DNA from 2 places in the Enterobacter sp. ECC_219_Taxon_10 genome. Region 2 is predicted to be linked to the other one. Evidence: predicted binding sites of a transcription regulator. Region 2 holds the regulator's gene; the other holds the start of a gene.
The links. The regulator PhoB, encoded in region 2, activates phosphate uptake and scavenging genes when phosphate is short. The targets are predictions, from matches to a motif close to CTGTCATAAAACTGNCNNAT.

Region 1: a site for PhoB is predicted at 1,995-2,014, ahead of phnC (phosphonate ABC transporter ATP-binding protein). Genes of this name have one in related genera too.

What each region holds. Positions count from the first base shown of each region.
Region 1 covers NZ_CM178005.1:391,543-397,232, reverse strand. The annotation lists gene crfC (clamp-binding protein CrfC) at 1-518, opposite strand, end outside; gene AC4ICF_RS01775 (zinc ribbon domain-containing protein YjdM) at 1,112-1,447, shown strand; gene yjdN (VOC family metalloprotein YjdN) at 1,528-1,965, shown strand; gene phnC (phosphonate ABC transporter ATP-binding protein) at 2,102-2,890, shown strand; gene phnD (phosphonate ABC transporter substrate-binding protein) at 2,914-3,930, shown strand; gene phnE (phosphonate ABC transporter, permease protein PhnE) at 4,046-4,825, shown strand; gene phnF (phosphonate metabolism transcriptional regulator PhnF) at 4,846-5,571, shown strand; gene phnG (phosphonate C-P lyase system protein PhnG) at 5,572-5,690, shown strand, end outside.
Region 2 covers NZ_CM178005.1:1,059,668-1,065,357, forward strand. The annotation lists gene sbcC (exonuclease subunit SbcC) at 1-1,474, opposite strand, end outside; gene sbcD (exonuclease subunit SbcD) at 1,471-2,676, opposite strand; gene phoB (phosphate response regulator transcription factor PhoB) at 2,864-3,553, shown strand; gene phoR (phosphate regulon sensor histidine kinase PhoR) at 3,575-4,870, shown strand; gene brnQ (branched-chain amino acid transporter carrier protein BrnQ) at 5,280-5,690, shown strand, end outside.

The DNA of each region.
Region 1 (5,690 bases), 670 kb from region 2:
TCAATGCGTTCAAGCAGCGTATTCATGTCCTTATCAATTTCCAGATGCAGAGCCAGCTTGCCGCGATCGTAATCGCAGAGCTTTTTCTGCAGCAGGTGGATCAAATCATCAATAGGAGAGGCATGTGAGAAGTGGAGCACCGGCTCCTTCTGGCCTGGCGTATGACGGATCAGCGTAGGAAGCGCCGTCATTGGGCGGTTGCGGTTCGGCAACACTTCGGTACCTACAATGGCATTAATGGTGGTCGATTTCCCCGCTTTCATCGTGCCAACGATAGCCAGAACCATTTCCAGACGTGTTATTTTGCGTAATTCATTATTCAGCGTTGCCTGCTGTGCTTCGACGCCCCGCGCACTAAAATGCAAAGGCAGAACGTTGTTCTTTTCTCCCGTAATAGCCGCCGTCGTGTTCTCCAGCATCGCTGTCGGCATTGACCTCAGGGTATCGAGATTTTGCAGGGCGAGCTGTAACAAACGTTCAGCTTCCTGGCTTAATTCAAAAATGGTCTGTGTGTGCATGATAAAAGCCTTTCCTTAACGCAAATTTATTACTTTTATTAAGCCACTTGTTTTAATTATAATGTTCAGGCTTATATGATCACGTGTGGAAAACATGTTCACCGGAATATAACTGATTGAAGATAATCAGAAATAAATGGCTATCCCTGCATGGCGTGTAAAGCTCTCCTCAAGGCCCGGAAGCCAAAAGATAAAAAGCCTGACCCATTTTAAGAAGCTCCAGGATATATCATCATTATTTACCCACCTAAAAAGAGAGGGATAGGCCGCCGCCATAAGAAATGTATGGCAGCAAAGTTCGAAGATAAATAACAATGTGTTGCTTCACCTTATCTGAAATGAAGGTGCGTAGCAATTTGCCGTAATAAAATATTCGATATATTTAGCGACTTCTCTTTCCACCGTGTTAATGACGTTAGCATCGCTTAGCTGACTGACAGTAAGTGTCACTCACAATACATTTTCTGCGTTTTTTAAATTCACAATATCACCGACAAACGTGTGGATTTGCGCTATACTTGCCGCCTTTTTCGGCACTCTGCCGTCATTAAGCTGGCACTTTCCAGCGCGTTAACACTTTTGAGGATACCGATATGCAACTCCCACACTGTCCAAAATGCAATTCTGAATACACCTATGAAGATAATGGCATGTTCATCTGCCCGGAATGCGCACACGAATGGAATGATGCCGAGCCAGCGCAGGATGCTGATGCGCTGGTCGTCAAAGATGCGAACGGCAATCTGCTGGCGGATGGCGACAGCGTCACCGTGGTGAAAGATCTGAAGGTGAAAGGCAGCTCTTCCATGCTGAAGATTGGTACTAAAGTGAAGAATATCCGTCTGGTTGAAGGCGATCATAATATCGACTGCAAAATTGACGGCTTCGGTCCAATGAAACTGAAATCTGAGTTCGTGAAAAAGAACTGATTTACCCGCCCGGTGGCGCTTCGCTTACCGGGCTTTCGGGAACTACACTTAACGGGCTTTTCTTACGTGAGGTAAAGATTATGCCGTTAAGTCCCTACATCTCTTTCGCCGGCAACTGTGCAGAGGCTACCGCCTTCTATCAGCAGGCCGTCGGCGCAGAACTCCTCTATAAAATAACCTTCGGCGAAATGCCAAAAAGCGATAACAGCGAAGAAGGCTGTCCGTCCGGCATGCAGTTTCCGGATTCGGCTATCGCCCACTCCAATGTCCGCATTGCGGGCAGCGATATCATGATGAGCGACGGGCTGCCGCCGGGCAGCAGCGCACAGTACGCGGGCTTCACGCTGGTGCTCGACACGCAGGATGTGTCGGAAGGCAAGCGCTGGTTCGACAACCTCGCCGATGGCGGCAATATCGAAATGGCCTGGCAGGAAACCTTCTGGGCGCACGGCTTCGGTAAGGTCACCGACAAATACGGCGTGCCGTGGATGATTAACGTCGTTAAGCAACAGCACTAATTTTCGGGCGGTGGGCGGTCTGCCTCCGCCTGTCATCAAACTCCCCTCAACTCTTCAAACTCCCGCAACCTGCACTTAACCCAAATGTCATATTGATGCGCGAGCATGAGGCCACATTTATCGTGAGGCCCAGCACATGCAAACTGTTATCCGCGTCGAGAAACTGAGCAAAACCTTCAATCACAACAAGGCGCTGCATGCCGTTGATCTGACCGTCCAGCAGGGCGACATGGTGGCGCTTCTCGGGCCGTCTGGTTCGGGAAAATCCACCCTTTTACGCCACTTAAGCGGCCTCATTACCTGCGATAAAACGCCGGAAAGCCACGTCGAGCTGCTGGGCAACACCGTGCAGCGCGCAGGGCGTCTGGCGAGCGACATTCGAAAAAGCCGCGCCCGGACGGGCTACATCTTCCAGCAGTTCAACCTGGTGAACCGTCTTACGGTGCTGGAGAACGTGCTGATTGGCGCCCTCGGCAGCACCCCGTTCTGGCGCACCTGCCTGCGCTGGTTCTCCCCATCCCAGAAGCAGGAAGCCTTACAGGCGCTGACCCGCGTCGGCATGGCGCACTTCGCCCACCAGCGCGTCTCCACCCTCTCCGGTGGACAACAGCAGCGCGTCGCCATCGCCCGCGCGCTGATGCAGAAAGCGCAAATCATTCTGGCCGACGAGCCTATCGCCTCGCTGGACCCGGAATCGGCGCGCATCGTGATGGAAACCCTGCGCGACATCAACCAGAACGACGGCATTACCGTGGTGGTCACGCTGCATCAGGTGGATTACGCCCTGCGCTACTGCGAGCGCATTGTCGCCCTGCGGCAGGGGCATGTCTTCTTTGATGGCGCGAGCCATCAGTTTGATAACGAACGTTTTGATCATCTCTACCGCAGCGTAAACCGCGTCGAAGAGCGCGCGCAGGCTGCATAACGTCCCCATAACGAGGAATGGAAATGAACTATAAAGCCGTTGCCGCGCTGGCCTTTACCAGCATGTTCAGCATCAGCACCCTGTTAAGCCCGGCGTATGCGGAAGAGCAGGAAAAAGCGCTGAATTTCGGCATTATTTCGACGGAATCACAGCAGAACCTGAAGCCTCAGTGGGAACCGTTCCTGAAAGATATGGAAACCAGGCTGGGGATCAAAGTAAACGCCTTCTTCGCCCCGGACTACGCGGGTATCATCCAGGGAATGCGCTTCAACAAAGTGGACATTGCCTGGTACGGTAACCTCTCGGCGATGGAAGCGGTGGACCGCGCCAACGGCCAGGTCTTTGCCCAGACCGTTGCGGCAGATGGCTCCCCTGGCTACTGGAGCGTGCTGATCGTCAACAAAGACAGCCCGATCAACACCCTCAACGACATGATCGCCAAACGCAAAGAGCTGACTTTTGGTAACGGCGATCCGAACTCCACCTCCGGCTTCCTCGTTCCCGGCTACTACGTCTTCGCGAAAAACAACATCTCCACCAGCGACTTCAAACGCACGGTGAACGCCGGGCACGAAACCAACGCGCTGGCCGTGGCGAACAAGCAGGTGGACGTTGCCACCAACAACACAGAAAACCTCGACAAGCTGAAGACCTCCGCGCCGGACAAGCTGAAAGAGCTGAAGGTCATCTGGAAATCGCCGCTGATCCCTGGCGACCCAATCGTCTGGCGCAAAAATCTCTCCGAAAGCACCAAAGACAAGGTCTACGACTTCTTTATGAACTACGGCAAAACGCCGGAAGAGAAAGCGGTTCTGGAACGTCTGGGCTGGGCACCGTTCCGCGCGTCCAGCGATCTGCAGCTGGTCCCGATTCGCCAGCTGGCTCTGTTTAAGCAGATGCAGGCCGTGAAGGACAACAAAGGGCTCAAGGACGAGGAGAAGACCAGCAAAGTGTCTGAAATCCAGGCTCAGCTGGAAGACCTCGACCGCCTGACCGCCGCGCTCGGCGCGATGACCAGCGTGAATAAAGCGGTGCAGTAACGCAAGTCCCCTCTCCCTTGAGGGAGAGGGTTAGGGTGAGGGGGAAATGCGCACGCTGATGCCCTCACCCCGGCCCTCTCCCACAGGGAGAGGGAGAACAGATTAAGGAGTCAACATGCAAACCATCACCCTCCCGCCGCCAAAGCGCAGCTGGTTCTCGCTCATCAGCTGGGCCATTCTGCTGGCGGTGCTGGTTATCTCCTGGAAGGGCGCAGAAATGGATCCGCTGCTGCTCTTCAAAGATTCCGGCAACATGGCCACCTTCGCCGCCGATTTCTTCCCGCCGGACTTCAGCCAGTGGCAGGACTACCTCAGCGAAATGGCGGTCACTCTGCAAATCGCCGTCTGGGGTACTGCCCTTGCCGTCATTCTCTCCATTCCGTTTGGCCTGATGAGCGCTGAAAACATCGTGCCGTGGTGGGTCTACCAGCCGATGCGCCGCTTGATGGACGCCTGCCGCGCCATCAATGAAATGGTCTTTGCGATGCTGTTCGTGGTGGCCGTTGGCCTGGGTCCGTTCGCGGGCGTCATGGCGCTGTTCATCCACACCACCGGCGTGCTCTCCAAGCTACTGTCCGAAGCGGTCGAAGCCATCGAGCCCGGCCCGGTGGAAGGCATCCGCGCAACCGGCGCCAACAAAATCGAAGAGATCCTCTATGGCGTGCTGCCTCAGGTGATGCCGCTGCTCATCTCTTACTCTCTGTACCGCTTTGAGTCCAACGTCCGCTCCGCCACTGTCGTGGGTATGGTGGGCGCAGGCGGGGTTGGCGTCACCCTGTGGGAAGCGATTCGCGGTTTCCAGTTCCAGCAAACCTGCGCCCTGATGGTGCTCATCATCGTCACCGTCAGCCTGCTGGATTTCCTCTCTCAACGTTTGCGTAAGCACTTCATCTGAGAAGCGAGGCATTGATTTGTATGCACTTATCCAGACATCCGACCAGTTACCCCACCCGCTGGCAGGAGATTGCGGCAAAGCTCGAAGTGGAGCTGCGCACGCACTACCGCTGCGGGGACTACCTGCCCGCCGAGCAGCAGCTTGCCGACCGCTACGAGGTCAATCGTCATACCCTGCGCCGCGCCATTGACCAACTGGTCGAGCGCGGCTGGGTGCAGCGCCGCCAGGGCGTGGGCGTGCTGGTGCTGATGCGCCCGTTCGACTACCCGCTTAACGCCCAGGCGCGCTTTAGCCAGAACCTGCTGGATCAGGGCAGCCACCCGACCAGCGAAAAGCTGCTCTCGGTATTGCGCCCGGCCTCCGGCCACGTGGCGGACGCGCTGGGGATTCAGGAGGGTGATAACGTCATTCACCTGCGCACGCTGCGCCGGGTCAACGGCGTGGCGGTGTGCCAGATTGACCACTACTTCGCGGACCTGGCCCTCTGGCCCGTACTGCAAAACTTTACCAGCGGTTCCCTGCACGACTTTCTTCAGGATGCCACGGGCATCGCCCTCAAGCGCACCCAGACGCGCATAAGCGCCCGCCGCGCGCAGGCAAAAGAGAGCAAGGTGCTCGAAATTCCCAACATGGCCCCGCTGCTCTGCGTACGCACCCTCAACCACCGTGACGGCGAGATCAACGCGACGGAATACTCCGTCAGCCTGACCCGCGCCGACATGATTGAATTCACCATGGAGCACTGAATGCACGTCGATACCTCCACCCGACAGCGCTGGATGCGCGTGCTGGCCCATTGCCAGCCTGCCGCCCTGCGCGAGCGCATGAACGCGCTGGGCCTGGCGCCTGACTACGACACGATCCG
Region 2 (5,690 bases):
CTTTAATCGTCGCTTCACGTTCGCACAGGGCCTTCAGGTCCAGATAGTGCTGGTGTTTCTCTTTGTACTGCTGGCGGCGCAGCGCCAGCGTTTCATTGAGCTTGCTCTGCTCCGCCTGGGCTTTTTGCGCGCTTTCACCGCTCTGGCGCAGGCGCTTTTGCAGCGGCTGATAGCGGGCATGGAGCGACGTCAGCTGCTGACGCAGCGTGCGGGACCGGGACTGCTGCTCCATGGCCGCGCTGACCTCATCCGCCGTCAGCGTCAGCGTATTTTCCGGCATCTCCGCCAGCTTCTGACGTAGCTCAGTCATCCGCGCAGCAAGTGCGGCGAGCTGACTTTTGTCACGGTTTAGCTGTGAGAACTGGGCGCGCCAGCCGGCAATTTCCTGTCCCAGCAGGCGATAACGCTCGTGCTCCGCCAGCCACTGCGCCAGTGCCGTCAGTTCGGCCTGTAGCCGCTCATGGGTACGCAGGGCGGTATTGCGGATCCGCGCGCGCAGTGCGGTTTTAGTCTGTAAGCGAGTATTTACTTCGTTAATTCGCTGCTGGGTTTGCGTCAGACGTGAGGTTTGCTCCTGCTGGTGCTCCCAGAGCGGACGAAGCTGGGCGGCGGGCAGAGCAAGCTGGAGCTTTGCCAGTTCCGGCGCCGCGTTCGTTAGCGCCTGTTGCGCCTGCTGCTGCAGGGCGGTGACGCGCTGCTGCTCCTGCACAAGCTCGTCATGGCGCGTAAGCCACTGAAAATCTTTCTGCTGTCGCTGCTGTTGGGCCAGCAGGGTTTTCTCTTCGTCAGTAAGTGCCTGCAAACTTTGCTGCAACTGCTGCTGTTGCGCTTCGCTGAGCAGCACGACGCCCGCCGCCTGCGCCTCGTACTTTTCCAGCACGCCGCGTGCAGCTTTGTGTTTTTCAAACACCATGGCGGAAATCTGACCGTAGATCTCGGTGCCGGTTAGCTCTTCCAGCAATTCTGCGCGATCGCCCGGTTTGGCATTCAGGAAGGCGGCAAACTGTCCCTGCGAGAGCAGCATCGAGCGGGTAAAGCGGCCGTAGTCCAGCCCGGTGAGCGCCGCGGTTTGCTCCAGTTTATCCGAAACCTTATCGGCCAGAATCTTGCCGTCCTCGCAGCGGGCCAGCTCCACGCGCGGTGCCTGTAAGTTCCCGTCCGGCTGGTTGCGCGCCCGGTTCTGGCTCCAGAAGGCGCGATAGGCAACGCCTTTCACCTCAAACTCCACTTCCGCCAGGCACTCGGCTGTATCGCGTGTCATCAGGTCGTTTTGCGCCTGAGAGACCTTATTCAGGCGCGGCGTTTCGTGGTAGAGCGCAAGGCAGATGGCGTCGAGCAGGGTAGTTTTGCCCGCACCGGTTGCGCCAGTGATGGCAAACAGGCCGTTGCTGGCAAACGGCTCCGCGGTGAAGTCAATTTTCCACTCGCCCTTGAGGGAGTTGAGATTTTTCAGACGCAGGCTCAGAATTTTCATGCGTTTTCTTCCTCGTCATTGAGGGCGTGCAGGGTATGGCTGAACAGCTCGTTGAGCCGGAGGCGCTTCGCATCATCGATCTCTTCCTGCGACAGGCGGCGTTCAAATACCTCTTCTACCCGCAGTTCACTGAGGGTTTCGCGCTGGGTGCCGAGCAGAATTTTCTCGCGCTGCTCGCGGCTGCGGCGCACCAGCAACACCTCTACCGGCAACTCTTCGGTCAGCGCCTGAATTTTCCGCTGCATATCGTGGAGATAGTCGTCGGTGGTGATTTCGATATCCAGCCAGACGGGCGGGTTAAGCTCCGCGCCGCGCCACTGCTCAAGCTGGGCGGTAATGGCGTCCAGATCGCCCTTCAGCACCGCCAGCGGCTGGGTGACCGGCACCTCCAGCGTCTCGACGGCGCTGAGTTTACCCTCGCTGAAGCTCACCAGATGCACGGACTTGGCTTTCCCGGTTTCATCGAAGCTGAGCGAAATAGGGGAACCACAGTAGCGGATATGCTCGCAGCCGCCGATGACCTGGGCACGGTGAATGTGCCCGAGCGCGATGTAGTCGGCTGGCGGGAAGTTTTGCGCCGGGAACGCATCCAGCGTGCCGATATAGATCTCGCGGACAGCGTCACTTTTACTGGCCCCGACGGTGGTGAGGTGCCCGGTGGCAATGACCGGAATGGCCTGTTCACCGCGCAGGGCGCAGGCATCGGCATGCTGCTGGTGGTAATAATCGGTGATGGCCTGTAATAAATGCTGCTGCTTTTCCGCACCCGACAGCCCCGCCTGGCTTTGCACGATGTCGCGCGGCCGTAAAAACGGAATGGGGCACAGTACCGCCCCCGGGGTGCCGTCGCGTTTTTTCAGGATCTGGGGCGCGTGCCCGGCGCTGGCGACCACGGTGGTATTGAGAAACGCCAGGATGTCGCGGGATTCATTGAGCGTCGCGACGGAATCATGGTTGCCGGCGACAATCACCAGATGACAGCCGGTCTGCTGCAGGTTGACAACGAAGCGGTTGTACAGCTCACGCGCATAGCTGGGGGGCGAGCCGGTATCAAAGATGTCACCCGCCACGATAATCGCGTCCACCTCGTGCGTCCGGGCCGTTTCCAGCAGCCAGTTCAGGAACGCTTCATGTTCAGCCGCACGGCTTTTGCTGTAAAAATTTTGACCCAGATGCCAGTCCGAGGTGTGAAGTATGCGCATAGGAGATCCGTGGCGAAAAACGATGCGGGCGATTATAAACTGTCAGGGAGAGGAAAATAACCGCTGTAATAAAACAACAGTTTGCCATTTGTAGTGGTACTGTTTTTCATAAATCTGTCATAAAACTGACGCATAATGGCGCCGCATTACAAACTTGTAACTTAAATAAGATAAGACAGGGCAAAGTATGGCGAGACGTATTCTGGTCGTAGAAGATGAAGCTCCAATTCGTGAAATGGTGTGCTTCGTGCTCGAACAAAATGGCTTCCAGCCGGTTGAAGCGGAAGATTATGACAGCGCGGTGAACCAGCTGAATGAACCCTGGCCCGATCTGATTCTGCTTGACTGGATGTTGCCCGGCGGCTCCGGACTGCAGTTTATCAAACACCTGAAGCGTGAAGCGCTGACCCGCGATATTCCGGTTGTGATGCTCACGGCGCGCGGAGAGGAAGAGGATCGCGTGCGCGGTCTGGAGACCGGCGCGGACGATTACATTACCAAGCCTTTCTCCCCGAAAGAGCTGGTAGCGCGCATTAAGGCCGTCATGCGCCGGATTTCGCCGATGGCGGTGGAAGAGGTGATCGAAATGCAGGGCCTCAGCCTTGACCCCACCTCACACCGCGTGATGACCGGCGAAAACCCCCTCGACATGGGGCCTACCGAATTTAAACTCCTGCACTTCTTTATGACCCATCCGGAACGCGTTTACAGCCGCGAGCAGTTGCTGAATAACGTCTGGGGAACTAACGTGTATGTCGAAGACCGGACGGTTGACGTACATATCCGCCGCCTGCGAAAAGCGCTGGAACTGAGCGGCCACGATCGCATGGTACAGACGGTCCGCGGCACGGGTTATCGTTTCTCGACCCGTTTCTGAACAATGACAGGAGTGTGACGCGTGCTGGAACGTCTGTCATGGAAAAGGCTCGTCTTTGAACTGATCTTATGCTGTATTCCGGCCCTTATTCTGGGGGCCTTTCTTGGGCATCTGCCGTGGTTTCTGCTGGCGGCGGTCACCGGGCTGTTAGTCTGGCATTTCTGGAACCTGCTGCGTCTCTCATGGTGGCTGTGGGTTGACCGCAGCATGACGCCGCCGCCGGGAAGCGGCAGCTGGGAGCCGCTGCTGTACGGTCTGCACCAGATGCAGATGCGTAATAAAAAGCGCCGTCGCGAGCTGGGAAGCCTGATCAAACGCTTTCGCAGCGGTGCAGAGTCGCTGCCGGATGCGGTGATCCTGACAACCGAAGAAGGGACAATCTTCTGGTGTAACGGCCTTGCGCAACAGCTGCTGGGCCTGCGCTGGCCGGACGATAATGGTCAGAACATCCTCAATCTTCTGCGTTATCCCGAGTTCACGCTGTATCTGAAAAAGCGTGATTTTACCCGTCCACACAATCTGAAGCTGAATAACGGTCGCCATCTGGAAATCCGCGTTATGCCCTACAGCGATCGCCAGTGGCTGATGGTGGCGCGCGACGTTACCCAGATGCACCAGCTGGAAGGGGCGCGTCGTAACTTCTTCGCCAATGTGAGCCACGAGCTACGCACCCCGTTGACCGTGCTGCAGGGCTACCTGGAGATGATGCAGGAGCAAACCCTGGAAGGCGCGCCGCGTGAAAAAGCGCTACACACGATGCGCGAGCAAACGCACCGGATGGAAGGGCTGGTGAAACAGCTGCTGACGCTCTCGAAGATTGAAGCGGCGCCGTCGCTTGCGCTGAATGACACCATAGATGTGCCAATGATGCTGCGCGTCGTGGAGCGTGAAGCGCAGACGTTAAGCCATAAAAAACATCAGTTGACCTTTGAGGTCGACAACACGCTGAAGGTGCTGGGCAGCGAAGATGAACTGCGTAGCGCCATCTCCAACCTGGTGTACAACGCGGTAAACCATACGCCGGAAGGGACGGATATCGTGGTGCGCTGGCAGCATACGCCGACAGGCGCCGAGTTTAGCGTGGAGGATAACGGGCCGGGGATTGCCCCGGAGCATATTCCGCGCCTGACCGAGCGTTTCTACCGGGTGGATAAAGCGCGTTCGCGGCAGACGGGGGGGAGCGGACTGGGGCTGGCGATTGTGAAACACGCGGTGAATCACCATGAAAGCCGTCTTGATATCCAGAGTACCCTGGGTAAGGGAACCCGCTTCAGTTTCGTTATCCCGGAACGATTAATTGCCAAAAAGAGCGCCTGACGGCAGGCGTGTCATTTTACCTTTCCACGGGTCAGCGTTTGCTGGCCCGTTTGCTTTGCAGTCAAGCGAAACGCGTGTGAATTTTATACGGCTGGCTGTTTTTTGTTCGCATGATTAGCCATGGGTTTTTCTTATAATTAGCGTATTGTGCTGGAGTGTATTTTCATGCTGGCATATTGTTCTGGTTTTACGATCCCACCTTGCCTTTAAACGTTATAAGCGTTTAAATTGCCCCCCAGATACTGTCAGACCGACTGTATTTGCGTGGTAAATCGAAAAACTATTCTTCTCCACGCCAGGACGGGAGCATTTCCCGCTGAAATTGAGCAAATTTTCGGCTGTATCGTCCCGTCAGGGGAATCGAAAATCTCAACGTTTTCAACACCACATCCACAGGCAGTAAGGTTTTATGACCCATCACTTAAAATCGCGTGACATTATCGCGCTGGGCTTTATGACATTTGCGCTGTTCGTTGGCGCAGGCAACATCATTTTCCCTCCAATGGTTGGCTTACAGGCGGGTGAACACGTCTGGACCGCCGCGTTTGGTTTCCTGATTACTGCCGTGGGTCTGCCGGTCCTGACCGTTGTCGCGCTGGCGAAAGTCGGCGGCGGCGTGGATAGCCTCAGCACCCCGATTGGTAAAGTGGCGGGCGTACTGCTGGCTACCGTCTGCTATCTGGCCGTTGGCCCGCTGTTTGCGACCCCGCGTACCGCGACCGTTTCCTTCGAAGTAGGTATTGCTCCTCTGACCGGCGACGGCGCGATGCCGCTGTTTATCTACAGCCTGATTTACTTTGCCATCGTGATCCTGGTTTCC